2 regions of the Alkalicoccus luteus genome follow, and region 2 is predicted to be linked to the other one. Evidence: a T-box and tRNA genes for the amino acid it is inferred to sense, from the RefSeq annotation. Region 2 holds a T-box; the other holds one or more tRNA genes.
The links. The T-box of region 2 lies ahead of pheS (phenylalanine--tRNA ligase subunit alpha). A T-box ahead of a tRNA ligase gene usually reads a tRNA of that ligase, here a tRNA-Phe.

Region 1: it encodes a tRNA-Phe, which carries the amino acid that the T-box ahead of pheS (phenylalanine--tRNA ligase subunit alpha) is inferred to sense. The anticodon was not compared.

The regions. Positions count from the first base shown of each region.
Region 1 is NZ_JBPZEY010000010.1:32,756-40,515, forward strand. It holds gene ACSZLD_RS13270 (hypothetical protein) at 1-234, shown strand, start outside; gene ACSZLD_RS13275 (adenylosuccinate synthase) at 445-1,731, shown strand; gene ACSZLD_RS13280 (Nramp family divalent metal transporter) at 1,961-3,253, shown strand; tRNA gene ACSZLD_RS13285 (tRNA-Glu) at 3,455-3,529, shown strand; tRNA gene ACSZLD_RS13290 (tRNA-Met) at 3,844-3,920, shown strand; tRNA gene ACSZLD_RS13295 (tRNA-Asp) at 3,951-4,026, shown strand; tRNA gene ACSZLD_RS13300 (tRNA-Phe) at 4,045-4,120, shown strand; tRNA gene ACSZLD_RS13305 (tRNA-Thr) at 4,129-4,204, shown strand; gene yycF (response regulator YycF) at 4,390-5,097, shown strand; gene walK (cell wall metabolism sensor histidine kinase WalK) at 5,107-6,933, shown strand; gene ACSZLD_RS13320 (YycH family regulatory protein) at 6,933-7,760, shown strand, end outside.
Region 2 is NZ_JBPZEY010000001.1:192,030-199,789, forward strand. It holds gene ACSZLD_RS01015 (CvpA family protein) at 1-408, opposite strand, end outside; gene zapA (cell division protein ZapA) at 405-665, opposite strand; gene rnhC (ribonuclease HIII) at 808-1,740, shown strand; gene pheT (phenylalanine--tRNA ligase subunit beta) at 1,847-4,264, opposite strand; gene pheS (phenylalanine--tRNA ligase subunit alpha) at 4,286-5,320, opposite strand; T-box leader at 5,407-5,643, opposite strand; gene ACSZLD_RS01040 (TrmH family RNA methyltransferase) at 5,698-6,453, opposite strand; gene ACSZLD_RS01045 (YitT family protein) at 6,493-7,314, opposite strand; gene ACSZLD_RS01050 (M42 family metallopeptidase) at 7,667-7,760, opposite strand, start outside.

The DNA.
Region 1 (7,760 bases), on a different contig from region 2:
ACTGCATTGCTGGGAGGTCCTCTCTTATCTCTTTTAGCTGCTGGCTTCTTTTCCATACTTGCTCAACTGATTCCATCAGGAGAACTACATACTATTTTAAACGGGCTCCTTTATATGAATGCATCGATCTTTCTGCTGACAGCAATTCCAATTACTTATCCACGCTGGATCAGCTGTTATGGAGGCTGCGCGTCAGACGGTCTTCAACTGCTGCGCTTGTTGGTGAAAGGGTAGGCTCGTTATTTGAAAAACTGTTCACCACAATAGATGTTTACATGAAGCGACAGCTGCCGTTCACAAAAATCTCGATTGACGAACAATGATGTTTTATCTATCAGGAACGTTCGGTAATTGTATTGACGGAAGCGGAGCAAACTGATAAACTGACGATGGCTCTAATGGAAGAACGAATAAATGTTAACGAAAGTTGGAGGTGCTCCATCCATGCCATCGGTAGTAGTTGTAGGAACGCAGTGGGGAGACGAAGGAAAAGGAAAAATTACGGACTATCTTTCCGAACGCGCGGAAATGATCGCGCGCTATCAGGGAGGTAACAACGCCGGACATACGATTGTATTTGACGATACGAAGTATAAGCTTCATTTGATTCCATCAGGTATTTTTTACAAAGATAAGATCTGTGTGATCGGAAACGGAATGGTCATCGATCCAAAGGCGCTCGTGGAAGAGCTTGCCTACCTGCACGAGCGCGGAGTTTCGACTGACAACCTGCGCATCAGCAGCCGGGCACACGTCATTCTGCCGTATCACCTGAAGCTCGACATTGCAGAAGAAGAGAGCAAAGGCGACAATAAAATCGGTACGACCCGCAAAGGAATCGGCCCGGCTTACATGGATAAAGCAGCACGTACCGGTATCCGCATCGTGGATCTGCTCGACCGGGAAACGTTTGAGGAAAAGCTTGAGATAAATCTGCGTGAAAAGAACCGCGTACTCGAGCGCATTTATGAAACAGAAGGATGCAAAAAAGAAGATATTCTAAACGAATACTACGAGTACGGGCAGCAGATCGCGAAGTATGTGACAGATACGTCTGTTATTTTAAACGACGGTCTTGATGACGGGCGCCGCGTGCTGTTTGAAGGTGCTCAGGGCGTGATGCTCGATATCGATCAGGGAACGTATCCGTTCGTCACCTCGTCAAACCCGATTGCAGGCGGTGTGACAATCGGCTCCGGCGTTGGCCCATCGAAGATCGACCATGTTGTCGGGGTATCGAAAGCGTACACGACACGCGTCGGCGACGGCCCATTTCCGACAGAACTGAAGGACAGCGTCGGCGACAAGATTCGTGAAGTCGGCAATGAGTATGGGACAACGACCGGACGTCCGCGCCGTGTCGGCTGGTTTGACAGTGTCGTTGTGCGCCATGCTCGACGAGTGAGCGGCATCACTGATCTTTCCCTTAACTCCATCGACGTGCTGACAGGCATTGAAACGCTGAAGATCTGTACCGCATATAAGTACCGCGGTGAGATCATTGAGCATTTCCCGGCAAGCCTGAAGGTGCTCGCTGAGTGTGAGCCTGTATACGAAGAGATGCCAGGCTGGGAAGAAGATATCACCGGTGTCCGTTCTCTGCATGAACTGCCGAGAAACGCCATCTACTACGTAGAGCGCATTTCACAGCTTACAGGAATTCCGCTCTCTATTTTCTCCGTCGGCCCGGACCGCAAGCAGACGAACCTCGTCCGCGGCGTATTCGGCTGATCCGCCTAAATTCGAAAACGATGCAAGAAGCCTGTCAGGTGTCCTGACGGGCTTTTTTTCTTATCTCTGCAGAAGATACAAAACGGAAAGTGAAAAGCACGTAAATCAATCATAAAGTAGTAAATTGGAAGATTTTTCAGAAAATTTGTTTGTCAGCGAATCTGCCGAACTTCCTGCATCCTCTTATTGTCCATGGTTTACTATACGTAATCCTATTACAGAGAGGTGTATGATCATCGAAGCGCAAAAGCGAATGACAGATGTCCTTGTGGAGCAGCAGACAGCCAACGAAGCACCATTGACAATGAAGGAACGACTGGCATCGCTCGGGCCGAGTGCCATTGTAGCAGCCTGTATTATCGGGCCAGGTACAGTAACAACCGTTTCGGTGGCCGGTGCCTCTTACGGCTTTCAAGTGATGTGGGTGCTCGTTCTCGCCTGTATCGCTGCCTACTACTTTCAGCGTCCAATCGTAAAGTTTACGCTCCAGACCGGGATGTCCGCCATGGATGGCATCCGCGTCTACTTGGGAAAGAAAGTATCCATTCCTGTGTACGTTGCGCTTCTGCTCGGTGCGGTTGCGTTTCAGGCAGGTAACTTTATCGGAGCCGCCCTGGCACTGAACTTCTTTCTGCCGGCCGTATCGATTGTCGGCTGGGTGTCCATTCTGGCCTTTATGGCGCTGATTATTGCCTGGGTCGGCGTGTACCGGCTGATTGAAAACATTAACCGCATCATCATCGGTACGATGGTCGGCGCATTTGTTCTCACCGTATTCGTTGCCGGACCGAGCATCACTGATGTGGCAACGACCGGCTTCTCCTTTAACGTGCCGGAAGCGAACTACTGGCTCATTCTCGCACTGATTGCAACGACACTGCCGCCGAATACTGCGCTTGGTCTGTCAGCGTTTATTAAGAGGAAATATGAAAATAATACGACTCTTTCCACTGAAAAAAAGATGCAGCTGTCGTATTTTGATTTGCGGACGAATCTGACAATCGCAGCTGTGATCGCCGTTTCCATTTTGATCTGCGCAGGCAGCACGATTTACCTGACCGGGGCGGAAATCACCGGCGCCGGCGATATGGCGTATCAGCTGACGCCGCTTCTCGGACAGTACGCAGGCGTTCTCTTCGCACTCGGTTTGTTTGCGGCCGGCTTTTCCTCGGGTCTCTTTAACATCACGGTGCAGCCGCACTTGTTTGGCCAGGCTACCGGAACGACAGAAAGCGTGAAAGCACTTCCGAACCGGATTATGATTACCATCGCTGCCGTGCTGCCGATCGTTGTCGTCTTCTTCTTTGGCGGCGCGCCAGTTGAAATGATCATGACTGCCCAGGCGTTAAACGGCCTGCTGCTGCCAATCGTCGTTGGAGCTATCTGGTGGCTCTGTACGAGACGAAAAGAGCTTGGAGATAAGGCAAACAGCCTCCGCGAAAATATCGCTTACGGAGCCGTCATGCTGCTTGTATGCGGTCTTGCCATTCGCGTCTACCTTGATCTGTTCGGCATCATTTAACCGAGCGTGAGCAGCTCATGCCTAGTTACCAGCACCCCCGCCCGACAGATGATGTATCTGACGGGCGGGGGTATTTGCCGGATTCTTAGCTGAAGGAGCAGATGCAAGATCTCCGTGGCAAAACTTTTTAGTGAAAACATATTGCGGCGGTATAAAAAAGATGGTATTATAAAATACGTCGCAAAGGCGGCATGCAAACGTGGCCCGTTGGTCAAGTGGTTAAGACACCGCCCTTTCACGGCGGTAACACGGGTTCGAATCCCGTACGGGTCACCATTTATTTTTTCGCAGAAGCTGTGGGATGCCCGCACTTTTTTTCATGCGACGCCGTTCACCAAATCGGATCCTTTCCAGAAGCCACTAGATAAAGAAAGATTCGCTGCATTCCAATCCTTTTTCTGCAGAGAAGCAAGAAGGTTGAGGAAGCAAGGGAGAAGGCAAGGGAGCTTACTCTGGTAAGTGACCGCAGACGGAGGCCGAAGGTGACGAAAAGATTCGCCGCTTATCTGCAGAAAAAAACCGTTGACTTCTGAATAGGAGCAGCGTATAATAAATTTTGTTGCGGTTCACAACAACCGCACTCTTAATGCCGCGGGGTGGAGCAGTCTGGTAGCTCGTTGGGCTCATAACCCAAAGGTCGATGGTTCAAATCCATCCCCCGCAACCAATTTACATATGATAGCTGGTCTGAAAGAATGGTCCCGTGGTGTAGCGGTTAACATGCCTGCCTGTCACGCAGGAGATCGCGGGTTCGATTCCCGTCGGGACCGCCATTTTTTTTTGCATAAATTGGCTCGGTAGCTCAGTCGGTAGAGCAACGGACTGAAAATCCGTGTGTCGGCGGTTCGATTCCGTCCCGAGCCACCACTTTTTATGCTGGCCTAGCTCAATTGGTAGAGCAACTGACTTGTAATCAGTAGGTTGGGGGTTCAAGTCCTCTGGCCAGCACCACCATCCACAATCCCTATCCGCGCAACGGCGCAGGATAGTTTTTTTGTATATGCTGGTATCGGCCGCGCTTTTCAGTGCGGTTTTTTAGTATTTCCCGGGAAATACCAGACGCCGGCGGGAAATATATTCTTGCGGGTATCTGTGATAGAATGAAGAAGGAATGCAGACAAACAGGAGGGTTCTGTATGGACAAGCAAAAGATTCTTGTTGTAGATGACGAAAAACCAATCGCTGATATATTACAATTTGGACTGGAGAAGGAAGGCTTTGATGTCGTCTGTGCGTATGACGGCAATCAGGCGGTCGAGCTCGTAAAAGAGCACGTGCCCGCACTGATTCTGCTCGATATTATGCTTCCATATAAAGACGGCATGGAAGTGTGCCGTGAAGTTCGCAAAACGTACGATATGCCGATCATCATGCTGACGGCAAAAGACTCGGAGATCGACAAAGTGCTCGGACTGGAGCTTGGCGCGGATGATTATGTCACGAAGCCGTTCAGCACGCGTGAACTTGTCGCGCGGGTAAAGGCAAACCTGCGCCGCAAGCAGAAGACGGAGGAAGTCGATACCGATACGAAAAACATCGAGATCGGACCGCTGCTGATTCAGCCGGATGCTTATCTCGTGACGAAGCGCGGAGAGCCGATTGAACTGACTCACCGTGAGTTTGAGCTGATTTACTACCTCGGCCGTCATTTGGGCCAAGTGATGACGCGGGAGCATTTGCTGCAGGCTGTCTGGGGCTATGACTACTTTGGGGATGTCCGCACCGTGGACGTAACCGTGCGCCGCCTGCGTGAAAAGGTAGAGGATAATCCGAGCAGTCCGACGTGGATCATTACCCGGCGGGGAGTCGGCTATTACTTAAGGCAGGCAGATCAGGAGAGTTAATGCATGAACATGAAAAAAATTCGTTTTTATAAATCGATCCACGTCAAGATCGTGGTCATTTATATGCTTCTCATTCTCATCGCGATGCAGGTCATCGGCGTTTATTTCACGCAGCAGCTGGAAGGACAGCTGGAAAGCAACTTCCGCGATACGCTGAATGAACGGGCCGGACTGCTCGCCTATAACGTCGAGCAGGAGCTGACAGCGGAAGAAGAGGAAGAGGATCAATCACTGGAAGCACGGGTTTCCGCCTTGCTTCGAAGCGACGTATTTAACATGGAAACCGCGGATGTGGAAGTGATTGATCAGAACAGCATAGTGGTGGCTTCGACCAACCCTGCGCAAAGTGTAACGGGACAGCGGGCGCAGGAGCTCAGTGTCAAACAGGCGCTTCTCGGAATTGAGGATACCGAAGGAGAGATTATGCTCAATTCCCTGAACAATCACCGGACGCTCGTCATGGCGCTTCCGGTCACCTCCGACGCCGATGAAGTCGTCGGGGCAGTCTACATCCGTGCATCGATGGAGGCAATGTACGATCAAATCAACGATATCAGCCAGATTCTGTACGCCGGGACGTTTATCGCGCTCGGACTGACTGCTGCACTTGGTATCTTTTTATCCCGGACAATTACCCGTCCGATCGTTGATATGAAAGAGCAGGCGGTCGTCATGGGCCAGGGGGATTTCTCCCGCTACGTAAACGTATACGGGGATGATGAGATCGGTCAGCTTGCGGAAACGTTTAACGATTTGACTGATAAGCTGCAGGAAGCGCACGCGACAACGGAAGGGGAGCGGCGCAAGCTCGCCTCGGTACTTATGTACATGACCGACGGCGTCATCGCGACCGACCGGAACGGCAATGTGATTCTCGTGAACCGCCGGGCGGAGGAAATCTTCGGCAAGCGGCAGGAGGAGCTCGCAGGCAAGGATGTCACCAGCGTGCTCGGACTCGACAAGTTTATGACGCTGAACGACTTGTACCGGTTCCAGGACCCGCTGCTGCTGGACTTCGACGCGCAGGAGGAAGAAATGATCATCGAGGCCAACTTCTCGACGATTGAGAGAGACAACGGAGCAGAGAACGGCCTGATCGCTGTGCTGCACGACGTCACGGAACAGGAGCGCGTCGAAGAAGAACGTCGCGAATTCGTTGCCAACGTTTCGCACGAGCTGCGCACGCCGCTCACGTCGATGAAGAGCTACCTGGAGGCGCTGCAGGACGGCGCCATAAACGATCCGGACATTGCACCGCAGTTTCTGGAAGTGACGTCGAATGAAACGGACCGGATGATTCGCCTCGTCAACGACCTGCTCCAGCTTTCCAAGATGGACAGCAAGGACTACAGTGTGAGCGTTGCGGAAATTGACGCGCCTCAGCTCGTAAATCATGTCATTGACCGGTTTGAGATGACGACGAAAAATCAGGACATTCAGTTCAAGCGGCGGATTCCGGAGGAGGAAATCACCGTGCAGGGAGACCGGGATAAGCTGATGCAGCTGATGGACAACATCGTTTCCAACGCTGTGAAGTACTCACCGGAAGGCGGTACGATTAACGTATCGCTCAAGCAGGAGCAGGAGCGGCTTGTTGTCAGCGTGAAAGACGAAGGGGTCGGCATTCCAAGAGAAAACATTCCACACGTATTTGACCGGTTTTACCGTGTCGACAAGGCGCGGTCCCGCAACCTCGGAGGCACTGGTCTCGGTCTCGCCATTGCGAAGGAAATTGCGATGGCACACGGAGGAAATATCTGGGTCAGCAGTGAATGGGGCAAAGGCACCACCTTCTCCTTCAGTCTGCCGTACGCCCAGGAGGTGGTGACGCAGTAATGCCGTTTATCGAGAACGTCAAAACATTTGTCCTCTGGGCCATGATTTTAACGAGTGTTGTGCTGACTTATCTCGTGTCGACGTATCAGCCGGCATACAATGTCCTGGATCAGGGGGATAACTCCTATATTGAAATTGAAGACATTGGGGAAACGAAGTCGTTTACAGACCTGCTGTATCCGTCTCAGGTCATCAGCCACAGCGGAAGCGACCGCAGCTGGGTGCATCCGGCCGGGGACAACTATTTGGAGATCATGGAGACGCTGCAGGAATTTGAGCTGGAGGAAATGGAGCTGACCGGAAGCCATCATGCGCCGGGCGTGAACCGTTCCTTCAATGGAATGGAGCTCATTTTTGATGAGCCGCTTGAAGGCGACTGGCTGGAGTACCTTGTTGGAATTGACGAAGATATGATTTTAATCGATCGCGTCGACCGCATTATTGTAACGGAAACGAGCGGGGGAACCCCGTCGGATGTAGCGATTCGCTTTGTCGATATGGAAGCGGAAGAGGTGTACCAGTCGCCGACCTCAGTGACGGTCTCTGACCTCGAATCGTTCAGTCAGGGGATTGCCCTTGAAGAGACGGAAGTGGAGCCGCGCGTGTTAAACGAGCGCGACGATTCCAGTTTTCAGCCGGTACGCTACCTGCCGGTGGAGCCGGTGATGGAGCGCGTCTTTACGTATGAAACGACGCATATCGCACCGGACGGATTTATCCACACGCTCTTTACTGATCCGGACTATGTCCGCCAGTATTTCCAGGAGGGCGAAGACAGCTCCTATACAGACGGGACGCGGATGATGGACATGACGAACCGCGGCGCT
Region 2 (7,760 bases):
GAGCAGGATCGTAATAATAATCAGACCCTCTACCAGTCCGAGCACCGCTCCGAGCCAGTTATTGAAAAAGTGCAGAATCGGCAGGTTCGCAATAAAATCGAACAGCGAACCAATGATCTGCGCAATGATTTTAACGACGATAAAAATAATGACAAATGCAATTCCGTTATAGTAAACCCGTTCTGTACCGAAAGCTTCATTTAACAATTCAAGTGAACTCTCAGACGGCAGCTGGGGAAATGGTATCCACAGTTGAATCATTTGTGCAAACGGCTCATAGTACAGCCATGCGACAATAAACGCCGCTGCCAGTCCTGCAATATGTACGATCTGCAGCATGAAACCCCGCCGGTAGCCGACAGAAAAACTTACGGCAAGCATTAGCAGTAAAAATAAACTCAAAATCATGTTGTCCCATCCTCGTCTTTCGTCTCATTCTCCTGCTGGCGCTTCAGCGATACGTATTCGTTGCTGATGTTCAATGCTGCCAGTACAGCCAGCTGTGTCGATGTCAGATAAGGATTGGACTCACGGAGCTGCTTCATTTTAGTATCAACCAGTTCGGAAGCTTCCCTTACGTGGTCTGATGATTCCTTTCCGATCACGGTATACGTTTGATTCGCTATTTTCACAATCGTACGGATTTTTTCCTCATCCTGTTCCACAATAGTCCCCCCTGACATGACAGCATAGACTACCTGTTATCATAACATGACAGAGGGACAGATGAAAAATAAATTCATGTGAATCAAGCACGGACCTTTCTGGTACAATCGAAAAGGTATCGCAATCAAGGAGGTTACATACATGGGACAGCAGGTCATCCAAGCAGACCGGCAGCTTTTGAACAGTATGGAAAAGCATTATGCCGGCTCGATTCAGTCACCGCCGCAGGGCGCTGTCTTTCAGGCGAAGACATCCGGCTGTACCGTTACAGCCTATAAGTCCGGCAAGGTACTATTTCAAGGCAAGCAGGCTGACGCCGAAGCGTCAAAGTGGGGCCGTTCTTCTGGAGGAGCGGTCCGCAAACGTCCGGCGCCTGCTTCGCACCGGTGGGCTCCGCCTGCTGATATTCGCTCTTTGTCTGTCATTGGAAGCGATGAAACCGGTACTGGAGATTACTTTGGTCCGATGACGGTCGTGGCCGTTCATTTAACGAGCGATCAGCTTCAACAGACCGAAGCGCTCGGCCTGCGTGATTCCAAAACGATTACCGATCCGGAAATCCGCCAGACCGCGCCAAAGCTATTGAAGCAATGCACATACAGTCTGACCATTTTACGCAACGAAAAATACAATGAGCTTCAGCAGCAGGGCATGAACCAAGGCCGGATGAAGGCTCTCCTTCACCACGAGGCGATCAAAGGCGTGATCCGGAAGCTCCAAGAAAGCAAAACACCCTACGACGGCGTGTTTATCGATCAGTTCGTCAAACCGGAAGGCTATTTTAACTATTTAAAGCAGAGCGGCAAGCAGTGGCCGGATTCGATTCCGATCTATTTTGCCACAAAAGCAGAAGATATGCACCCGGCTGTCGCAGCTGGCTCGATCCTCGCACGATATGCGTTCCTTCAGGAAATGGACAAGCTGGCGAAAAAGCTTGGCGTTCCGATTCCAAAAGGAGCAGGCCCGAAAGTCGACCAGGCCGCCCGCGACGTCCTGCGCCTGCACGGCGAAGATACGCTGCGCCAGTCCGTAAAATGGCACTTCTCCAATACGGACCGCGTCGTTCAGACGTAACGGACCGGATGAGCCTGGCGCATAAACCACCGGTAGTATTAACGAAGAGGGCTCTCCGCGTTGGAGAGCCCTCTTCGGCAGTTTATCATGATCAGCTGGTCGCGCGTTACTGCTGGCGCAGCTGAGCTCCAGCCTTCTGTTCCAGTGCGTCCAGCACGTTTTGGTGGACGGACGCTACATCTTCCTCGGTAAGCGTCTTGTCGCGGTCCAAGTAACGGAGCGAGAAGGCAGCTGATTTCTTTCCGGGAGCAATGTGCTCGCCTTCATACAAATCAAACAGATGCACCCGATCCAGCAGCGGCTGGCCGTTTTCCTTTATAATCCGCTCCAGTTCTGCTGCACTGACAGTTTGATCAACGACCAGTGCAATGTCTCGGTCGACAGACGGATAGCGCGGAATCGGGCGATAGCGAACCGTTTTTTCCTCTGCCTTCAGCAAGGCGTCGATGTCGAGCTCTACGACGTACGTTTCCGGGAGCGAGAACGCTTTTGCTGTATCCGGATGAAGCTGACCGATGACGCCTGCCGGACGATCATGGATCAGCACAGAAGCCGTACGCCCTGGATGCAATCCGCTTCGTTCCGCTTTTTCAAAGGAAACTTCCGCCTTCAGCTCCGCGAGCAGTCCTTCTACAACGCCTTTCACAACGAAAAAGTCGACCGGCTTCTTTTCTCCCTGCCACTCATGCGATTCCCACAAGCCTGTAAATGCACCGGCGAGATACGTTTTTTCTTCAGGCTGCTTCGTTACATCTGTTTCAGCCGTGTGAAACACAGAACCAAGCTCAAACAGCGATACGTTGTACAAATTCCGGTTGCGGTTGTGACTGAGCGCTTCCAGCAGATGCGGAATCAGCGTCGTGCGCAAGCTGCTTCGGTCCTCGCTCATCGGCAAAGCGACTGATACACGAGGCTCCTCTTTGCTGCGGAAGTGTGCTTCCTTTTCTGCTGTCGTCAACGAATAGCTTACTGCTTCGTGCATGCCCGCACTTTCCAAAAAGCGGCGGATGCGGCGCTTTCGCTTTTGTGCGACGGTAAGACCGCCTTTTGTCGACGGCGTATTCGGCAGTGTAACCGGGATGTTGTCATAGCCGTAAAGACGAGCCACTTCCTCCACGATATCCGGTTCGATGGAGATGTCCTGCCGCCGTGTCGGGACCGTCACGTGAAGGGTTCCTTTCTTTTCCTTCACAGGAAAGCGGAGCCGTTCCAGCACCGACGTCATCTCATCTGCTGACATGTCTGTGCCCAGTGAAGCATTGATCCGGTCTGCCTGAACATCGAGCTCCAGCTCATCGCGGTTCAGCGTATCGTGCTCCACCGGATCGGCTAACACGACACCGCCGGCCAGCTGCTGAATGAGAGAAGCGGCACGTTCGCCAGCGGCTGCTACGCGGTTCGGATCTACTCCTTTTTCAAAGCGGATGCTCGAGTCACTGCGGATGCCGAGATCCTTTTGGGCTTTCCGGACGGTTTCCGGCTTAAAGTAAGCCGATTCCAGAAGCAGGTTTTCCGAGGTTGCTTCCACCTCAGAGTCAGCTCCTCCCATGACCCCGGCAAGTGCCGTTGGGCGAGTACCGTTCGTGATGACGAGATGCTCGGCGCTCAGAGTCCGCTCCTCGCCGTCAAGCGTTGTCATCGTTTCATCCTGCTCAGCGCGGCGCACGACTACTTCATCCGAACCGAAGCGGTCAAAGTCGAACGCATGCAGCGGCTGCCCGTATTCAAGCAGCACGTAGTTCGTAATATCGACTACGTTATTCAGCGGGCGCACGCCGCTTGCCATCAGCGCGGTCTGCAGCCAGAGCGGGGATTCACTTACTTGGACACCGCGGATCATCGTAGCTCCGTAGTACGGGTTCCATTCATCTGCTTCCACTCTGACGTTGACGAATTCCTCGGTCCGGTCCTTTGCAGGCACAATGCGAGGCTCAGGCATGTAGACGTCGCGGTTGAGTACGGCAGCCGCTTCGTAAGCAGCTCCCAGATAGCTCAGGCAGTCCGACCGGTTCGGCGTAAGATCCAGCTCCAGCACTGTGTCATCTAGACCAAGCGGCTCCTTCGCATCTGTTCCTGGTACCACTTCTTCAGGGAAAACGAAAATGCCTTCGCTGTATTTCTTCGGCACTACTTTTCCTTCGAAGCCAAGCTCCTGCAGAGAACAGATCATTCCTTCTGAAACCTGCCCTCGCAGCTTAGCCCGCTTGATTTTCATCCCGCCAGGCAAACGGCCTCCGACACGGGCAACGGCCACAGACTGGCCTTCCGCCACGTTTGGAGCTCCGCATACGATCTGAACGGCTTCTTCTTCCCCGATATCAACCTGGCAGACCTTCAGCTTATCCGCATCCGGATGCTGCTCACAGGAAACGACTTTACCGACGACAAGGTTCGTAATGTCTGCTCCAAGCTCCTGAACGGCATCAACCTCGACACCGTGAAGCGTCAGTTCCTCAGCCAGTTTTTCCGGCGTAATGCCGGATAAATCCACATAATCACTCAGCCATTTATATGATAAAAGCACGCTGCTTCCTCCTTCGCTTTTCTATTCTCTGATAAACTGTTCCAAGAAACGGGTATCGTTCGTGTAAAAATGACGGATGTCGTCGATCCCGTATTTCAGCATTGCAAAACGCTCGACACCCATGCCGAATGCGAACCCGGAATAAACCTCCGGATCAAATCCGCCCATTTTCAGCACGTTCGGGTGCACCATACCGGAACCCAGAACCTCAATCCAGCCGGTTCCCTTGCACGTTCTGCAGCCTTTTCCGCCGCACATAGCGCAGGAAACGTCCAGCTCAGCAGACGGCTCTGTGAATGGAAAGAAGCTCGGACGAAGCCGCATGTCCCGGTCTTCTCCGAAATAACTTTTTACAAAGGCTTCAAACATGCCCTTCAGGTCACTCATACGGATGCCTTTATCGACAACAAGACCTTCAATCTGCATGAACTGATGGGAATGGGTCGCATCATCTTCGTCACGGCGATACACTTTACCAGGGCAGATGATCTTAACCGGCCCCTTGCCCTCATGCTTCTCCATCGTCCGTGTCTGCACGGGGGATGTCTGCGTTCTCAGCAGCAGATCCGGTGTGACAAAGAACGTGTCCTGCATATCTCGTGCCGGATGGTGCTTCGGCAGGTTCAGTGATTCAAAGTTGTAATAGTCGGTTTCCACTTCCGGTCCCTCTGCCACCTGAAAGCCCATGCCGGTAAAGATATCTTCAATCGTCTCCACCACTGACGTAAGCGGGTGACGTGCACCGCGCGCTACCGGTCTGCCGGGAAGCGTCACATCGATGCTTTCTTCTGCCAGCTGCTTTTGCACAGCAGCCGCCTGAAGCGTCTGCTCCTTCTCTTCAATAAGCTTTTGCACCGATTGACGCACTTCGTTGGCTTTTGCGCCGACGACCGGGCGCTCTTCGTTAGAAAGCTTTCCCATTCCTTTCATCACTTCTGTGATCGGGCCCTTTTTCCCCAGGTAAGAGATCCGTACCTGCTGCAGGGAATCAAGGTCCTGCGCTTCTGCTACTTTTACTACTGCTTCATCGTGCAGTTCCTGCAGACGTTCCAGCATACTGTCATTACCTCCTTCAAATATAAACCGCGTCATCCATTCTTGCATCGGGGTCCTGCCACGAAAAAAAGCCTTCCCGCCCCGGACCGAGGGACGAAAAGACTTCGCGGTACCACCCTAGTTAACAGAAGCAGCTGCTTCTGTTCTCTCAAACAGGAAGATAACGGTCTTCCTTCCGGGCTGCCTTTTCAGCTGATCAGCTTACTCCGGCACCAGCTCGGGAGTGAATTCAGCGGTTCTTTTCGAACAGTGCTTCCAGTCTTCGGCACTGTCTCCCTGGCAAAAAGATGAATCCGCTTACTGCTCTCCTTCATCGCGTTCAATGATTCGATCTGTAGTTCATTATATAAGGATCGGAGACGCTTTTCAATTGCTTTTTAATCTCCGCGCAAATGATAGATCAAAATGCCGGCTGCAGCTCCAACGTTCAGGGATTCTGCCTCCCCGTATATTGGAATGTACAAATTCTGATCCGTCTTCTCGAGCAGGGACGGCTCGACGCCTGCCCCTTCATTGCCCATCAGCAGCGCAAAGGATTCCTGCGGCTCTATCGCAGTGAATGTGCTGCCGTTCAAGCTTGTTCCAAAAACGGGAATGCCGTTCTCCCTGCAGCGATCCACCGCATCGTGCAGATCCATCTGCTGCACGTAAATATGAAAAATAGCACCCTGGGTGGAACGAACAACTTTTCCGTTAAATGGATCCGCGCAGCCCTCACCAAAAATGACGCCCTCCAGTCCTGCTGCTTCTGCAGTCCGGAGCATACTGCCCAGATTTCCGGGGTCCTGAATCCGGTCCAGCAGCAGATAGCGTCCAGACTCAAACACGATGTTTTCGAGCGCGGGCTTTTCGCAGACTGCAATCATTCCTTGAGGCGTCTCTGTTTCCGCCAGCTCCGTCATCACCCGCTCCGTCACGTAAACCAGCTCAATATGATCAATGAGCCAGCGCTTCGGGATTTCCCGGTCTTCCCGGATGATGATTTCTTTGACAGAAACTGCCGCTTTTAACGCTTCTTCAACAAGATGCTCGCCTTCTACGAGAAAGAGGCCGGAGCGGTCCCGCTCCCGTTTCTTTTGCAGTTTTTTCCATGCTTTAATTCGTGGATTCTGGACCGATGAGATAGCTTCCACCGGTACTCCCCCCTCTTGTATGCCGGCAGTGATACCGGACTAATCGTCTTTTCTGAAATTCCCCATCACCTGCATCGACTGACTGATGCTGACAAACGCATCCGGATCAATATCCTTCAGCACATTTCGGATTATTTCCAGCTCGTAGCGTGTGATCACCGTATAAAGCACTTTTTTCTCCTCACGGGAGTAAGCGCCCTGACCGTCAATCACGGTGATTCCTCTGACGAGATTTTCCAGCAGCGCACGCCGGAGCTCTTCCCCGTGGCTAGTGACAACCATGAGGTTCAGTTTCACGTGGCGGGTGTGAATCCGGTCAATGACAATTCCCGTAATGTAGATCGAGAGCATCGTATACAGCGCAAGCTCCCAGCCGAAGAAAAATCCGGAAAGGACAACGACGCCGGAGTTCAGCGCAAAAATCAGTCCGCCGAGCGGAATGTCCCATTTTTTAATGAGCAGGATTCCGATCACGTCAAAACCGCCTGTCGAACTGTAGTAGCGAATGATTAAACCGATGCCGACCCCTGTCAAGACGCCGCCCCAAACGGAAGAAAGCAGGGCGTCCTCCGTGATTTGCACAATCGGAATGTAGAGCATCGACACCGATGTAACCGCTACAGAGATAATACTGTTTATAATAAACTCTTTTCCGAGTTTCATCCAGCCCAAGATGACAATAGGAATGTTCAGGATGATAATCCAAAACCCTGTATTGACCGGTGTCATCAGCCCAAAGATCATGGCAACACCCGTTACGCCGCCCGTCAGGACTTCATGCGGCAGCAAAAACACGTTGAAGGCAAAACCGAGTAAAATGGATGCCGCGACAATAATAGATAGTTTAACAAAATAGTTCAACAGCGGGCTCCTTTCGTCCGAAGAGTAAACAACTCTCTGCATTATAGGGAAACAGACCCATCCCGTCAACATGAGATTGCATCGTCCTGCTATTCTGACGTCTCTTTCTTCTCCCAAGTTATGATTAATTGGTGTCCGGCACGTAAAAGCCTGCCTGTTAAAAGATTCGTTTCCAATATGTTTATAAAACATAAAAAGAAGCTTCTTTTCAATCCGGCGATTTAGCCTGAAGCTTCTACATCTGCCTTTTATTTAAAAAAATCAGGTGCAGGCCCAATTTCCTTCATAGAGCCAGCTGCCTGGTTGTATAAAAAACCTGCCCCCTTACCAGGGAGCAGGTTCACATTACTTATTACGAGAACGTAATCGTGTTGACGGTGTCGCGATCCAGCTTTTTAATCACTTCCACGATTAGCTTCACTGCGTTTTCAAAGTCATCCCGGTGC